Regions from separate parts of the Neobacillus sp. Fa239 genome, predicted to be linked through region 3. Evidence: riboswitches for the same ligand, from Rfam matches in the RefSeq annotation. Region 3 holds a riboswitch; each other region holds the start of a gene.
What was found. A riboswitch is a leader RNA that binds a small molecule or an ion and turns the genes downstream of it on or off. The one in region 3 is predicted to bind S-adenosylmethionine.
Positions count from the first base shown of each region.

Region 1 (3,177 bases), 320 kb from region 3:
GCGGACCGTGAAAGCCTGAGATATTCATGACGGCAGTTCCTAAAATCGGTCCCAGCAAAAAGGGGGTTGGAAATTTTAATTTTTTTGCCAGAAAAGCCGAAACGATACCAATTAGTGCAAATAACAGGATGTTTGGAAAAAGCGGTTCTGCCGATTGGACTGTCGTCAAAACCAAGTCAGCTCCCTGTTGATTTTTAAAAAACGGTCCAAAAATAAGAAAGGGAACGAAGAAAATGATCATCATCAACCTTGCTACTTGAAGGAAGGTGACAGTCGTGATATCGATTCCTTTTAACTCTTCCGCAAAGATAATCATCTGCGAAAGCCCTCCGGGAATGCTTCCGGTCAGCACAGTCGGGTAGTCAACCCCGGTAATCTTGGAAACGAAAAAGGCGATCCCGGCGCAAAAAATAACGAGCAGAACCGTCATAAGAATCATGGATGGCAGCTTTTCAGCTATCTGAATTAGAGCGTTTTTTGTAAAGGATAAACCAATGGAATACCCGACAATAATTAAACCGGTATTTCGAATGTAAGTGGGCCAGTAATACGGAATCTTGCTAAATCTGGCCCCGATTAATACAGCGACCATCGGCCCGAGCAACCAAGGAATCGGCGTATGTAGAAGGTTAAAGAGGAGACCGCCAACGATAGCTGTAAATACCGTCACCGTAAACCGCAGGATTTTGTCATCAGCTTTAAATGTGTATTTTTTCAAAAGAAACCCTTCTGTCTAAGATAAATTTGCTTGGTTTATCATAGCATATCTTATTTATTGATACTAATTGTAAAGCTTATCGCAATGTGGAAAATTTTCCTCATCCAAAATCCATGAAAGTACCAGCATAGTGTGTAAAAACTGGTTGCAGCAGTCTCGATTGATCGAGGCTGTTTTTTCATGTGTTCCACCAATTTAAAAATTTTTTAAATTTTGTATTTTTTTATTTACATAAATCCTATGGGTATGGTAGGATTAATTCCAACGATAACTCAATACTTATCAAGAGAGGCGGAGGGACTGGCCCGTAGATGCCCGGCAACCTGCGAAGCAAGGTGCTAAATCCAGCAAAATGATGATCATTTTGAGAGATAAGGTGTTAAACACTAGTGAGATGCCTTTCCTATTCGGAAGGGCTTTTTTAATGGACGAGAGGGGGTTTGTAGCATGAGTGCTGCAATCACGTATCAAAATTGGAGTCAAATATCCGATAATTTCCAATTTGAAGATAAAACCAAGGGGGCACGTGCTGTTTTAGAATGGGCATACAATTCCTATCCGGAAGACCAAATCGTCTATGCCTCCAGTTTCGGAGCGGAAGCGATTGTATTAATTGACTTGATTCAGCAAATCAAGTCGGATGCTCATATTGTTTTTCTAGATACAGGCTTACACTTTCCAGAAACGTATGAGGTCATTGACAAAATCGAAGCCCGGTTCCCAACTTTAAAAATCGAGCGCAAGCAGCCAAAATTAAGTCTCGATGAACAATCTGCACAGTTTGGATCCGCATTATGGAAAAGAGATCCCAACCAGTGTTGTAACATTCGCAAGGTCATTCCTCTAAGAGAAACGTTAACGGCAAAACAAGCCTGGATTTCGGGTCTTCGAAGAGAACAGTCACCAACAAGAGCCAACACAGAATTCATCAATAAAGATGAAAAATTCCAGAACATTAAAATTTGTCCGTTGATTCATTGGTCATGGGATGATGTGTGGGCCTATATAAAGGAAAAAGATCTCCCATATAACACCCTGCATGATCACAACTACCCAAGCATCGGCTGTATTCCTTGTACGCAGCCAGTGGGAGTTGACGGGGACTCACGTGCCGGGCGCTGGGCCGGGATTGGCAAGACAGAGTGTGGTTTACACACGGATAAGTAAAGATGCCATTCGCTAATAGAATGAGGGAATTCGCTAATAGAATGCAAGAATTCGCTAATAGATGGCTTTGAATCGCTAATAGAAACGTAGAATTCGCTAATAAAGCTTTCATACGCAAATAAACCGGTTGGATTCGCAAATAAATGGCTTTAATTCGTAAATATACTGCTTCAATCCGCAAATAAAAGCATTATTTTTATAAAAATCAGTTGCGAAAGCATCTAATTATAATAAGAAAGGTATGATTCACTTGTCATTTTTACCAAAACCTCATGGAGGCAAACTAATCCAGGCCTATGATCCCAATTATGATATCAGCCAAATTGAAAAAGCGATCGACATCGACGCGATAGCCTTAAGTGATCTTGAGTTAATCGGGATCGGGCTATTTAGTCCATTAACCGGGTTTCTCGGAAAGAAAGATTATGAATCAGTTGTTGAGAAGATGCGGCTTGCGGACCAAACCATCTGGTCCATTCCTGTCACACTTCCGGTATCCAAAGAAACGGCGGCGACACTTAAAGTCGGCGAAGAAATCAAGTTAGTTTTTAACCAAGAAGTCTATGGAGTTATCAAAGTATCTGAATGGTATGAGCCGAATTTAGATAAAGAGGCAGTCGAGGTATATAAGACACTAGAAGTTGCGCATCCAGGAGTAAAACGTTTATATGAACGAGGCCCTGTTTATGTAGCGGGGGATGTGACGCTCATTAAAAAACCGGAAAAAGGTGTCTTCAGCGATGTATGGTACGAACCGAAGGAAACAAGGGCATTATTTGAAGCGAAGGGATGGAAGACAGTAGTCGGCTTCCAAACGAGAAATCCCATCCACCGCGCCCATGAGTATATCCAAAAAGCGGCATTAGAAACAGTCGATGGTCTTTTCGTTAATCCGTTAGTAGGGGAAACAAAGTCTGATGACATTCCTGCCGACGTCCGCTTAAGAAGCTACCGTGTCCTTCTGGAAAACTATTACCCTGCCGAGCGTGTCCAACTTGGAGTACATCCGGCGGCAATGCGATATGCCGGTCCTAGAGAGGCCATTTTCCATGCGATCGCCCGCAAAAATTTTGGCTGCACCCATTTTATCGTCGGCCGCGATCATGCCGGTGTCGGTAATTATTACGGTACCTATGATGCACAGCGCATTTTCAGCCAATTTCCTGAAGGCGAGCTTGGGATTAAGCCATTGTTCTTTGAACATAGCTTCTATTGTAATAAATGTGAAGGAATGGCATCCGATAAAACTTGCCCGCATAGCAACGAGGACCGCGTCATCCTTTCAGGAACAA
Region 1 covers NZ_AP041611.1:2,149,195-2,152,371, forward strand. Annotated here, with positions in the region: gene ACZ5XR_RS10270 (AbrB family transcriptional regulator) at 1-718, opposite strand, end outside; SAM riboswitch class I at 995-1,096, shown strand; gene ACZ5XR_RS10275 (phosphoadenylyl-sulfate reductase) at 1,166-1,885, shown strand; gene sat (sulfate adenylyltransferase) at 2,127-3,177, shown strand, end outside.
Region 1: another riboswitch for S-adenosylmethionine. It lies ahead of ACZ5XR_RS10275 (phosphoadenylyl-sulfate reductase); the one in region 3 lies ahead of ACZ5XR_RS11860 (ACT domain-containing protein).

Region 2 (3,177 bases), 2.0 Mb from region 3:
GATTGGCGGCAATACGCCAAAGGCATCTGCAGTCAAGAATACGATCGTGTTAGGATGACCGGCAATGCTTGGAAGAATGATATTATCAATCGCTTGGATTGGATATGCTGCTCTTGTATTTTCCGTTAATGTCCCATCATCGTAATCAGCGACCCTTGATTCAGGATTGATGGTCACATTCTCTAATACTGTACCAAAGCGAATGGCGTCAAAAATCTGCGGTTCCTTTTCCCTCGTTAGGTTAATGCATTTCGCGTAACAGCCACCCTCGATATTAAAGACACCGTTAGCCGACCAGCCATGTTCATCATCGCCAATGAGACGGCGGGTAGGATCGGCTGATAGAGTCGTTTTTCCTGTTCCGGATAGCCCAAAGAAAAGGGCCACATCGCCTTCTTGCCCTACATTGGCTGAACAATGCATCGATAAAATATTATTTTCAGGAAGCAAATAGTTCATGACAGAGAAAATAGATTTTTTCATTTCTCCTGCATACTCTGTACCGCCAATTAAAACAGTACGCTGTTCAAAAGAGATGATAATAAAAGTTTCGGAGTTTGTCCCGTCAACAGCTGGGTTCGCTTTAAAGTCAGGCACAGAAATAACCGTAAACCCTGGATCATGGGATAACATCTCTTCCTCATTCGGACGAATAAATAATTGATGGACAAACAAATTATGCCAGGCATATTCATTTATTACTTGAATCGGAAGCTGAGTCTTTTTATCAGCACCAGCAAACCCTTTAAAAACAAAAATCTCATTTTTATCTTTTAAATAGTCTAGAACTTTATGATAAAGGTTTGTAAAAGCTTCTTCGGAAATGGACTGATTGTTTCCCCAGTCGATTTTATCTTTAGTGGATTCCTCAACAACAATAAATTTGTCTTTTGGTGAACGTCCTGTATATTTTCCTGTGGAAACCCGGATGGCACCGGTTGAGGATAAGGTCCCCTCATTGCGGAGTAAAATTTTTTCAACAAGTTGAGGTACGGATAACTGGGTCTGGACATGGCTTTCACTCAGTAATTGTTTTAACCCGTTTGGAATATGAACTGAATTCATTTTAAGAATCCTTCCTTTTTTAAGTTTTTTAAATGATCTCTTCTTGGTAAAAAGTATAACACATTTATTTTAATAGTCTATACTAATTAATAAAATAATTGACTTCAATACCACAATTATAAAATTAGGCAAAATTAATGATAATTTACATAGGATTATGCTTCTTTTATATGAAACAATGCGAATTTAGTATGAGTGATTGGGCAATTTTTAATTAAGATTCTTTTCAAAAAAATTATTGACATTGTTCGACAGCGTGGGGTAAGATTGAAAATTGAACGGATACTCTCTTATCCCGAGCTGGTGGAGGGACAGGCCCTATGAAACCCAGCAACCTGCAACAACGAAAATGATCAACAACGGAATTGCTTTATTATTCCATCACATTTTCCGAGCAAAGGTGCTAAACCTGAAGCAAGGCTTGACCTTGGACGATAAGAGTGAAAGGCGCGCAAATCTTTTGCTTTCAACCTTTCCTCATAATGGAAAGGTTTTTTGTATTTTGTGCAGTTAATTCGCTAATCATTTATTTCCATTGTGAAAATACACTAGGGATTGTTTTTCATAAAAACCCCCTATTAACTTCATACTACTAAGGGAATGAGTTCCGTATCATATTATTTCATTTTTAGGAGGAATTCAGATGTCAACAAAACGTCGTTTGTTTACTTCTGAATCAGTAACTGAAGGTCATCCTGACAAGATTTGTGACCAAATTTCTGATTCGATTTTAGATGCGATTTTAGCCAAGGATGCGAATGCCCGTGTTGCGGCAGAAACTTCCGTAACCACTGGTTTAGTCCTTGTAGCAGGGGAAATCACAACTTCTACTTATGTGGATATTCCAAAAATTGTCCGTGAAACGATAAAAGAGATCGGATACAATCGTGCTAAATACGGCTTTGATTCTGAGACTTGTGCTGTATTAACCTCTATTGACGAACAATCAGCTGACATTGCGATGGGTGTTGATCAGGCACTTGAAGCTCGTGAAGGTCAAATGTCTGATGAACAAATTGAAGCAATTGGTGCAGGGGACCAAGGTCTAATGTTTGGTTTTGCTTGTAATGAAACAAAAGAGCTTATGCCTCTTCCAATTTCTCTTGCACATAAGCTTGCCCGTCGTTTAACAGAGGTTCGTAAAGAAGAGATTCTTCCTTATCTGCGTCCAGATGGTAAAACCCAAGTAACGGTTGAGTATGATGAAAATGATAAACCTGTACGGATTGACACCATCGTAATCTCTACTCAGCACCATCCTGAAATTGCCTTGGAGCAAATTCAACGCAATCTAAAGGAATATGTTATTAATCCGGTAGTTCCAAGTGAACTAATCGATGAAAACACAAAATATTTCATTAACCCAACAGGCCGTTTCGTTATTGGCGGACCACAAGGGGATGCCGGCTTAACAGGACGTAAGATCATCGTTGATACGTATGGCGGATATGCTCGTCATGGCGGCGGTGCATTCTCTGGTAAGGATCCTACAAAAGTTGACCGTTCTGCGGCATATGCAGCCCGCTACGTTGCAAAAAATATTGTTGCAGCCGGACTTGCAGAAAAGTGTGAAGTACAGCTGGCTTATGCAATCGGTGTCGCTAGACCGGTTTCCATTTCGGTTGATACATTTGGTACAGGGAAAGTAAGTGAAGAGGTATTGGTGGATTTAGTAAGTGAAAACTTTGACCTGCGTCCAGCGGGTATCATCAATATGCTGAACCTTCGCCGCCCAATTTACAAACAAACGGCTGCATATGGTCATTTTGGCCGTATTGATGTTGACCTTCCTTGGGAGCGTACAGATAAAGCAGACAAGTTACGTGAACAAGCTTCTAATCGATAATATAGCAGGGAGTTGCATTTTTTCATGCAGCTCCCTTTTTATTTGACTAAGGATTCTAAAACAGGTGAAAACTGGATAATATCTTAATTATATTGGAATTCCAGATTGGGAGTGTTGGGTAATCATGTGTGGTTTTATTGGCTGCGTTCATGAACAAACGCAAAGCTACCGGGAAAATCAAAAACATCTATTTAAAAATATGAACGATATCATTACCCATCGTGGCCCGGATGATGATGGATTTTATTATGACGAGCATATTCAAT
Region 2 covers NZ_AP041611.1:4,447,756-4,450,932, reverse strand. Annotated here, with positions in the region: gene pckA (phosphoenolpyruvate carboxykinase (ATP)) at 1-1,065, opposite strand, end outside; SAM riboswitch class I at 1,353-1,506, shown strand; gene metK (methionine adenosyltransferase) at 1,709-2,911, shown strand; gene asnB (asparagine synthase (glutamine-hydrolyzing)) at 3,036-3,177, shown strand, end outside.
Region 2: another riboswitch for S-adenosylmethionine. It lies ahead of metK (methionine adenosyltransferase); the one in region 3 lies ahead of ACZ5XR_RS11860 (ACT domain-containing protein).

Region 3 (3,177 bases):
ATTCCAACTTATTGGCTATATTTAAATAAAGCATATGGATACACAAAGGAACAATACCTAAGTGATATGTCCAGAAAAGTTAAAAGAGACATTCAGAATCGAATCAAACGAGCAAAAGCAAAAGGTGAGGAGTATTTCACACCTCACCGTGTCCAAAAGATGCAAAATGGCTGGAATGCATCCTCTTGATTAAATTGTAACATTTGGTAAGCCGTATGCCTTAATAGGGCACGTACGGTTTGATAAGGGGGAAGCCTTGAGAAAGGTTTCCCTACTTTATGCTTGTTGAGCTAACGAAGCAGAATAGTTGAACAAGGAAAAACAAGATTTATATTGAATTTTAGAAGAAAAGACCAATGTAATAGGTGAATAAAAATGAAAATAATAGTAGTCAAGTATATTAAAGAATTAGAAGATGGTTATATTGTAAAGTTTAATTCGCCATATGGCAGTGCCGAAGGAAAATGGGTTGGAACTAAACCAATATTGAATTTCGAATATTTTATAGAGATTGATATTCCAGGAATTCTGGAATGGGGAAAGCAAATTATTGATATTGATGAAGAAATTAGCCAAATAACAAGTGATGATAATCATATTTATTTATCAGGAGTATTGGAATCGGTTGAATCTGATGGATTTTCAGTCCTGAGAATGGGAAGTAACATAGTCATTTTCGAATTAACTGGAAACAATTATCCTATTGGTTCATATGTAAAAATTGCAACAGAACAAATTTCGTTGTTTGATACCAAGATATAGATACTTCTTATTAAGCTATTCGAGTGCTTGTGGTTAAGAACGGGAACGCTGCGGCAATCCCTTTTTTATTGGACTAAATGGCAGGTTAATTTAATAGGAAGATATCGTTAATGAAAACAAAAAGAAAAGGAGCATCTATTAATCATAATTAGATGCCCTTTTATTACCTGTTGGAAATCATTAATATTTCAAACTGACACACTTGCAAAAAATTCATTATGGATTGCTGCAACAGCTCTTTTTTCATCATGAGCCTTCACGCCAAATACTAAACTTATCTGAGATGGTCCTTGATTCATATGTATCATTTCAATATTAATTCTTTTTTTTTCAAGAGCCCTCGTTGCTCTGGCAATGCTGTCGACATTATGATGCTTTTTTCCTCCGATAAGCATAATTAAAGCAAGATTACGTTCAATAGTCACTTTATCTGCCGAAAGTTCCGTACTAATACGTTGTATTAGTTCACTTTCTATTATCTGATCTAATTGATTTTCATGTAAAACAAGATGAAGAGCATCAACCCCCGTCGGTATATGCCTATAATAAAGTTGAAAATCTTCAAGGATCTGAAGCAGCTTTCTTCCAAACCCAACTTCTTTATTCATTCTATACTTGTTGACATAAATACTACAAAAATTATTTTCACTGGAGATTTCGACTACTGGTTCAGTTTTATTATCATAAGTATTAGTCATTTTAGTACCTGAGACTGCAGGTTGAGTTGTATTTTTTAAGTTTGTTTTTACTAACGTATTTGATGCTAATGAACTCTCTCTAAAGTTTACACCCTTCATCTCATCGTCCCCTAATAGTCATTAACTTTTTATTATTTCCTCGTTTATATTACAAACACAAAAAAACCTCTTCTATAATAAATAAGAAGAGGTCATAACTATTGCATTCCTCCCCTTATCTTCCAGAAATAATTCTGTAGAAATTGGCACCTTTTCAAGTAAAACTTGAAGGTTGCTGGGCTTCATAGGGTCTGTCCCTCCGCCACTCTGGATAAGAGTTTTTAATATTCGGACTTTAATTATTTATAATAATATATCAGAAGGATAATTATTCGTCAATCCTAAAACTAGTACATTGGTAAGAAATCATTTGATAAAATGCGTATTGCCCTTGTTAAACTAAAGGGGGCATTCCTTTAACAAGGGATGCTTAATTTTTTATTCGAGTAAAGGGGCAGGATAACACAAAAAAGATTAAAGGAATCAGTTCAATAGTTCTGCTTGATTTGAATTTGAATATTATTAAAGATACGTTAATTACATTCTTTCTAGTGATCATATCAAGCGATTATATAACAGGGGGAAAAATTTATATGGATAATGTATTAAAAGTATCATCAAAGTCAAATCCGAATTTAGTTGCAGGTGCAATTGTAGGTGTATTAAGTGAAAGAGGAAATTCAGAGATTCAAGTGATTGGAGCTGGTGCTTTAAATCAAGCGATTAAAGCCATTGCGATTGCAAGAGGATTCGTAGCTCCTAGCGGTGTTAATCTGGTTTTTGTTCCTGCATTTACAGATGTTTTAATCAATAATGAAAATAAAACAGCAATCAAATTAATTGTAGGTCCTAGGAAAAAAAGATAGATCTGCGTTGAGAAGATCAATAAAAGAATTAAATAAAAAAAAAAACATTCACCTAATAATATATTAGCTTGTTGTTCTAACGGGTGCTTGTGCGGCCGAGCATAGGTCGTATCATATAACGGGTGGGATTCCCGCCGAGTAAGAACTAGCCATTCGCTCGTAGCGAGTCTTGGAGGGCTAAAGGTAACTTTAGTCTTTAAGCGTAGACAGTTAGGTGGAGCAGCCGTCAAGGCTGAGAATCTTATGGAGTGAAAGTCTCCTGTCATCAATTGACCGATTCGGATGACTAGCATATCCAATGCGTGGGGAGGTAACGAACTACGTTCTGCTTGGAAGTAAAAGTCACGGCGGCCTATTCTACACAGAGAGAAAAAGGTCGGAACAGTCTGTGTGGCGAGCAAACACAGAGGCCAGAAGGATTTAACGAATACTGCAATCCCGAAATCTACGCCCCTCTAAGAAACTGTTCGAGGGATGTTTTGCATAGCCTCGACCTTTGCCTAACGGGGGAAGACCGATGTCTTACGGGAAGAAACGGTCAAATGCACCGTAAGAGCAGCCGGGGTATGGGTTCTGGCATCTGTGGAAAGATTCTCAGAGATAACGACGGGAAGGTCCTACTTCAAATTGGGAAGGTACTAACCAATAAAGACCTATCATATAAGAGGCTAATAGAAAATGGTAGGATGATTTAGGACTGGCGCATGAGGTCGTAGTAGCGATGAGGGAAGGGTAATGCCTTCTTAAGTGTAAGAAAATTGCACTTCCATCAAGGTAACACCTATGTTGGAGCGAAGGACCTCTGGGCACTT
Region 3 covers NZ_AP041611.1:2,468,974-2,472,150, forward strand. Annotated here, with positions in the region: gene ltrA (group II intron reverse transcriptase/maturase) at 1-189, shown strand, start outside; gene ACZ5XR_RS11855 (hypothetical protein) at 376-762, shown strand; gene ACZ5XR_RS11860 (ACT domain-containing protein) at 951-1,559, opposite strand; SAM riboswitch class I at 1,672-1,777, opposite strand; gene ACZ5XR_RS11865 (stage V sporulation protein S) at 2,093-2,365, shown strand.

Region 4 (3,177 bases), 1.8 Mb from region 3:
CGGTACGATTGCCGCGGTGGTGCCAATTGCAGTTCCCACGATTAATCTAGTAAATGGAATAATTGCCACTACTAAGATAATAAATGGAATGGATCGAAAGATATTAATAATGACATTAAGAATATTGAATAGAATATTATTCTGCAAAATGCCGTTCTCTCTTGTAATTACCAGAATCACACCTATTGGAATTCCAATAATGACCGAAATAATCAGAGCTACAACGACCATATAAAGTGTTTGATCAATTGAACTTAAAAACTCTGGCCAGAACCAGGACCAATCAAATGGCATCTTCAGACACCTCCTTAATAACAGCTTCATTGTCTCGAATATACTGAACGGCGCGAAGAATTTCTTCTTTATCACCTTTGAATTCAACAAGTAAATTTCCGAATGGCTGACCTTGAAGCTCTGTTACCATCCCGTGAAGAACATTTAAATCGATTGAAAAGTGCTTTGCCGTATTTGAGATTAATGGGACATTGGTTGAATTGCCTTTAAAAATAATTCGGTAAATGCCATGGGAGCTTGACTGGCTGCTTTCATTAATTAATTTTTGTACGGACTTTGGAATATTATCGTTTAAGAAGGTCCTCACAAAGCTTCGGGCGATCATTGTTTTTGGCTCAGTGAACACGTCGATGACCGATCCTTGCTCCGCGATGGTCCCGTCTTCAATAACCGCAACTTTATCGCAAATATCACGGATGACATTCATCTCATGGGTAATCATTAAAATGGTTACGCCAAATTCATCTCGTACCTTTCGTAATAACTCTAAAACGGCTTCGGTCGTGTTTGGATCAAGTGCCGATGTAGCTTCATCGCATAGGAGAATATCAGGGTCAGTTGTCAGCGCGCGGGCAATTCCAACTCTTTGCTTCTGACCACCGGACAGCTGATCTGGGTAATGATTCATCCGATCCTCCAAGCCAACAAATGCTAGTAATTTTGTGACTTTCTCTTTAATTTCATTTTTAGGTGTGCCTTCTAAAATAAGCGGCATCGCCACATTGTGAAAAATCGTTTTCGAATTTAATAAGTTATATTGTTGAAAGATCATGCCAATCTTTTTACGCTGCTTGCGTAAATCCTTTGGCGCCAAGGATAAAAGGTTTACTCCATTGATGAGCACTTTCCCGGAAGATGGCCGTTCCAGCAGATTTACACAACGAATCAGTGTACTTTTTCCTGCCCCGCTGAATCCTACCACACCAAAAATTTCACCTTTCTCAACGCGAAGGTTAATTCCTTTTAAGGCACTTACCTTTTTCTCTTTGCCTTTTCCATAAATTTTATGTACATCGTCTAAAACAAGCATTATATCAATCCCCTTTGTTTGCACCTATATACGAAAAAGCCTCTTTCTTCAATCAGAAAGAGGCTTTTCTATCTCAACCTTATCTTTCAGAATGAAGTCACTCTGCAGGAATTAGCACCTTTCATTAATGAAGGTTGCTGGACGTCATCGGGCCTGTCCCTCAGTCTCTCTGGATAAGTTATTCAGCTGTTTTTAACTTATTTATGATGTTAATAAATTATTAAACTATTGTCAATCTTTTTATTTTAAAAAAATATTAGTAATCCGATAATTTTAATTTCAATTGATGATTTTTTAATTTTTAGTAAATCTATTGGCATTATTTCAGAAAAATCATTTATCATAATAGATAGAATCCTACTTCACCTGAATAGAGGTCAAGCAATGAAAGAAAAGTTTTTAGATGGAGTGCTGAATATCAAAACGGGAGGAGAACAAAAGGGATTTATAACCTCATTGCACTATCATCGCTACGAGCCGACACCTTATAGTGCCCTTGAAACCTTATTTCACCAATATGAATTGAAAAGCAGTGATCATATCGTTGATTTTGGCTGTGGTAAAGGACGTTTAATTTTTTATATTCATTATTTATGGAATGCCAATGTGACCGGCATTGAAATGAACCAGGCTCTCTATCAAGAGGCTGTCCAAAATCAAAAAAATTATCTTAAGAAACACATTGATGCCAAGAATAAAATACACTTTTATTGCTGCTTGGCGGAAGAGTATGAAATTAGATCGTTAGATAATTGCTTTTACTTTTTTAATCCATTTACCATCCAAATTTTTATGAGAATCATAAAGAATATCTTACTTTCTGTGGAGAAGTCCCATCGGGAGATAGAACTGGTTTTATATTACCCTTCAGAGGATTATATTTATTTTCTGGAAAATCAAACCCCTTTTGAATTCAAACAGGAAGTTATATTGCCGGATTTATATGAACATAATTCAAATGAACGATTTTTAATCTATAGGTTGTCTTATTAGAGGGAGAGAATTCACATGAACGAAAAAAATCCATTATTAGAAGCATTTAAGCAAACCACGTATCAAGTGGTCGGGCATGACCCAAGAGACATTCAAACATTACTAGCAGCTTTCAATGATTTTGATGGTTTGCAGGAAAGCGATATCTATGGGAAAGGAAAAATAATCGAGGAGTTCCAAGAGAAGATGGCTGATTACTTAGGGAAGGAGACAGCTGTATTTTTTCCTAGTGGTACGATGGCCCAGCAAATTGCTTTAAGAATTTGGTGTGATCAAAAAGGAATAAAGAAAGTCGCTTACCATCCGTTATGCCATTTGGAAATCCATGAAGAGGACGGATTAAAAGAGCTGCATCATATTGAACCGATTTTGCTTGCTGATCAAGACAGTTTAATTCAATTAGAAGATGTTGTTGGGCTTAAAGAGGATATTGCTTGTTTATTGCTTGAACTGCCCCAGCGTGAGATTGGCGGTCAATTACCAGATTATGAAGCTCTGGAATCGATTTCGGCTTATTGTCATGAGAAAGGAATCAAATTACACTTGGATGGTGCAAGGTTATTTGAAATTCTTCCCTACTATGAAAAGTCAGCTGCTGAAATTTGTCGTCTGTTTGATAGTGTGTATGTGTCATTTTATAAAGGAATTGGCGGAATTGCAGGGGCGATTCTGGCAGGAGAAAAGGATTTTATTGAGGAATCGAAAGTTTGGAAAAGGCGTCATGGTGGGGATTTAATCAGCCTTTATCCGTATATAATTAGTGCAGATTTTTATTTTGATCAAAGGATCGCGAAAATGGAGCAGTATTACCGGGAAGCAAAAGAACTTGCAGGCCATTTTAATCAATGTCATGCAATTAA
Region 4 covers NZ_AP041611.1:701,948-705,124, forward strand. Annotated here, with positions in the region: gene ACZ5XR_RS03250 (methionine ABC transporter permease) at 1-294, opposite strand, end outside; gene ACZ5XR_RS03255 (methionine ABC transporter ATP-binding protein) at 284-1,324, opposite strand; SAM riboswitch class I at 1,401-1,504, opposite strand; gene ACZ5XR_RS03260 (methyltransferase) at 1,709-2,317, shown strand; gene ACZ5XR_RS03265 (threonine aldolase family protein) at 2,333-3,177, shown strand, end outside.
Region 4: another riboswitch for S-adenosylmethionine. It lies ahead of ACZ5XR_RS03255 (methionine ABC transporter ATP-binding protein); the one in region 3 lies ahead of ACZ5XR_RS11860 (ACT domain-containing protein).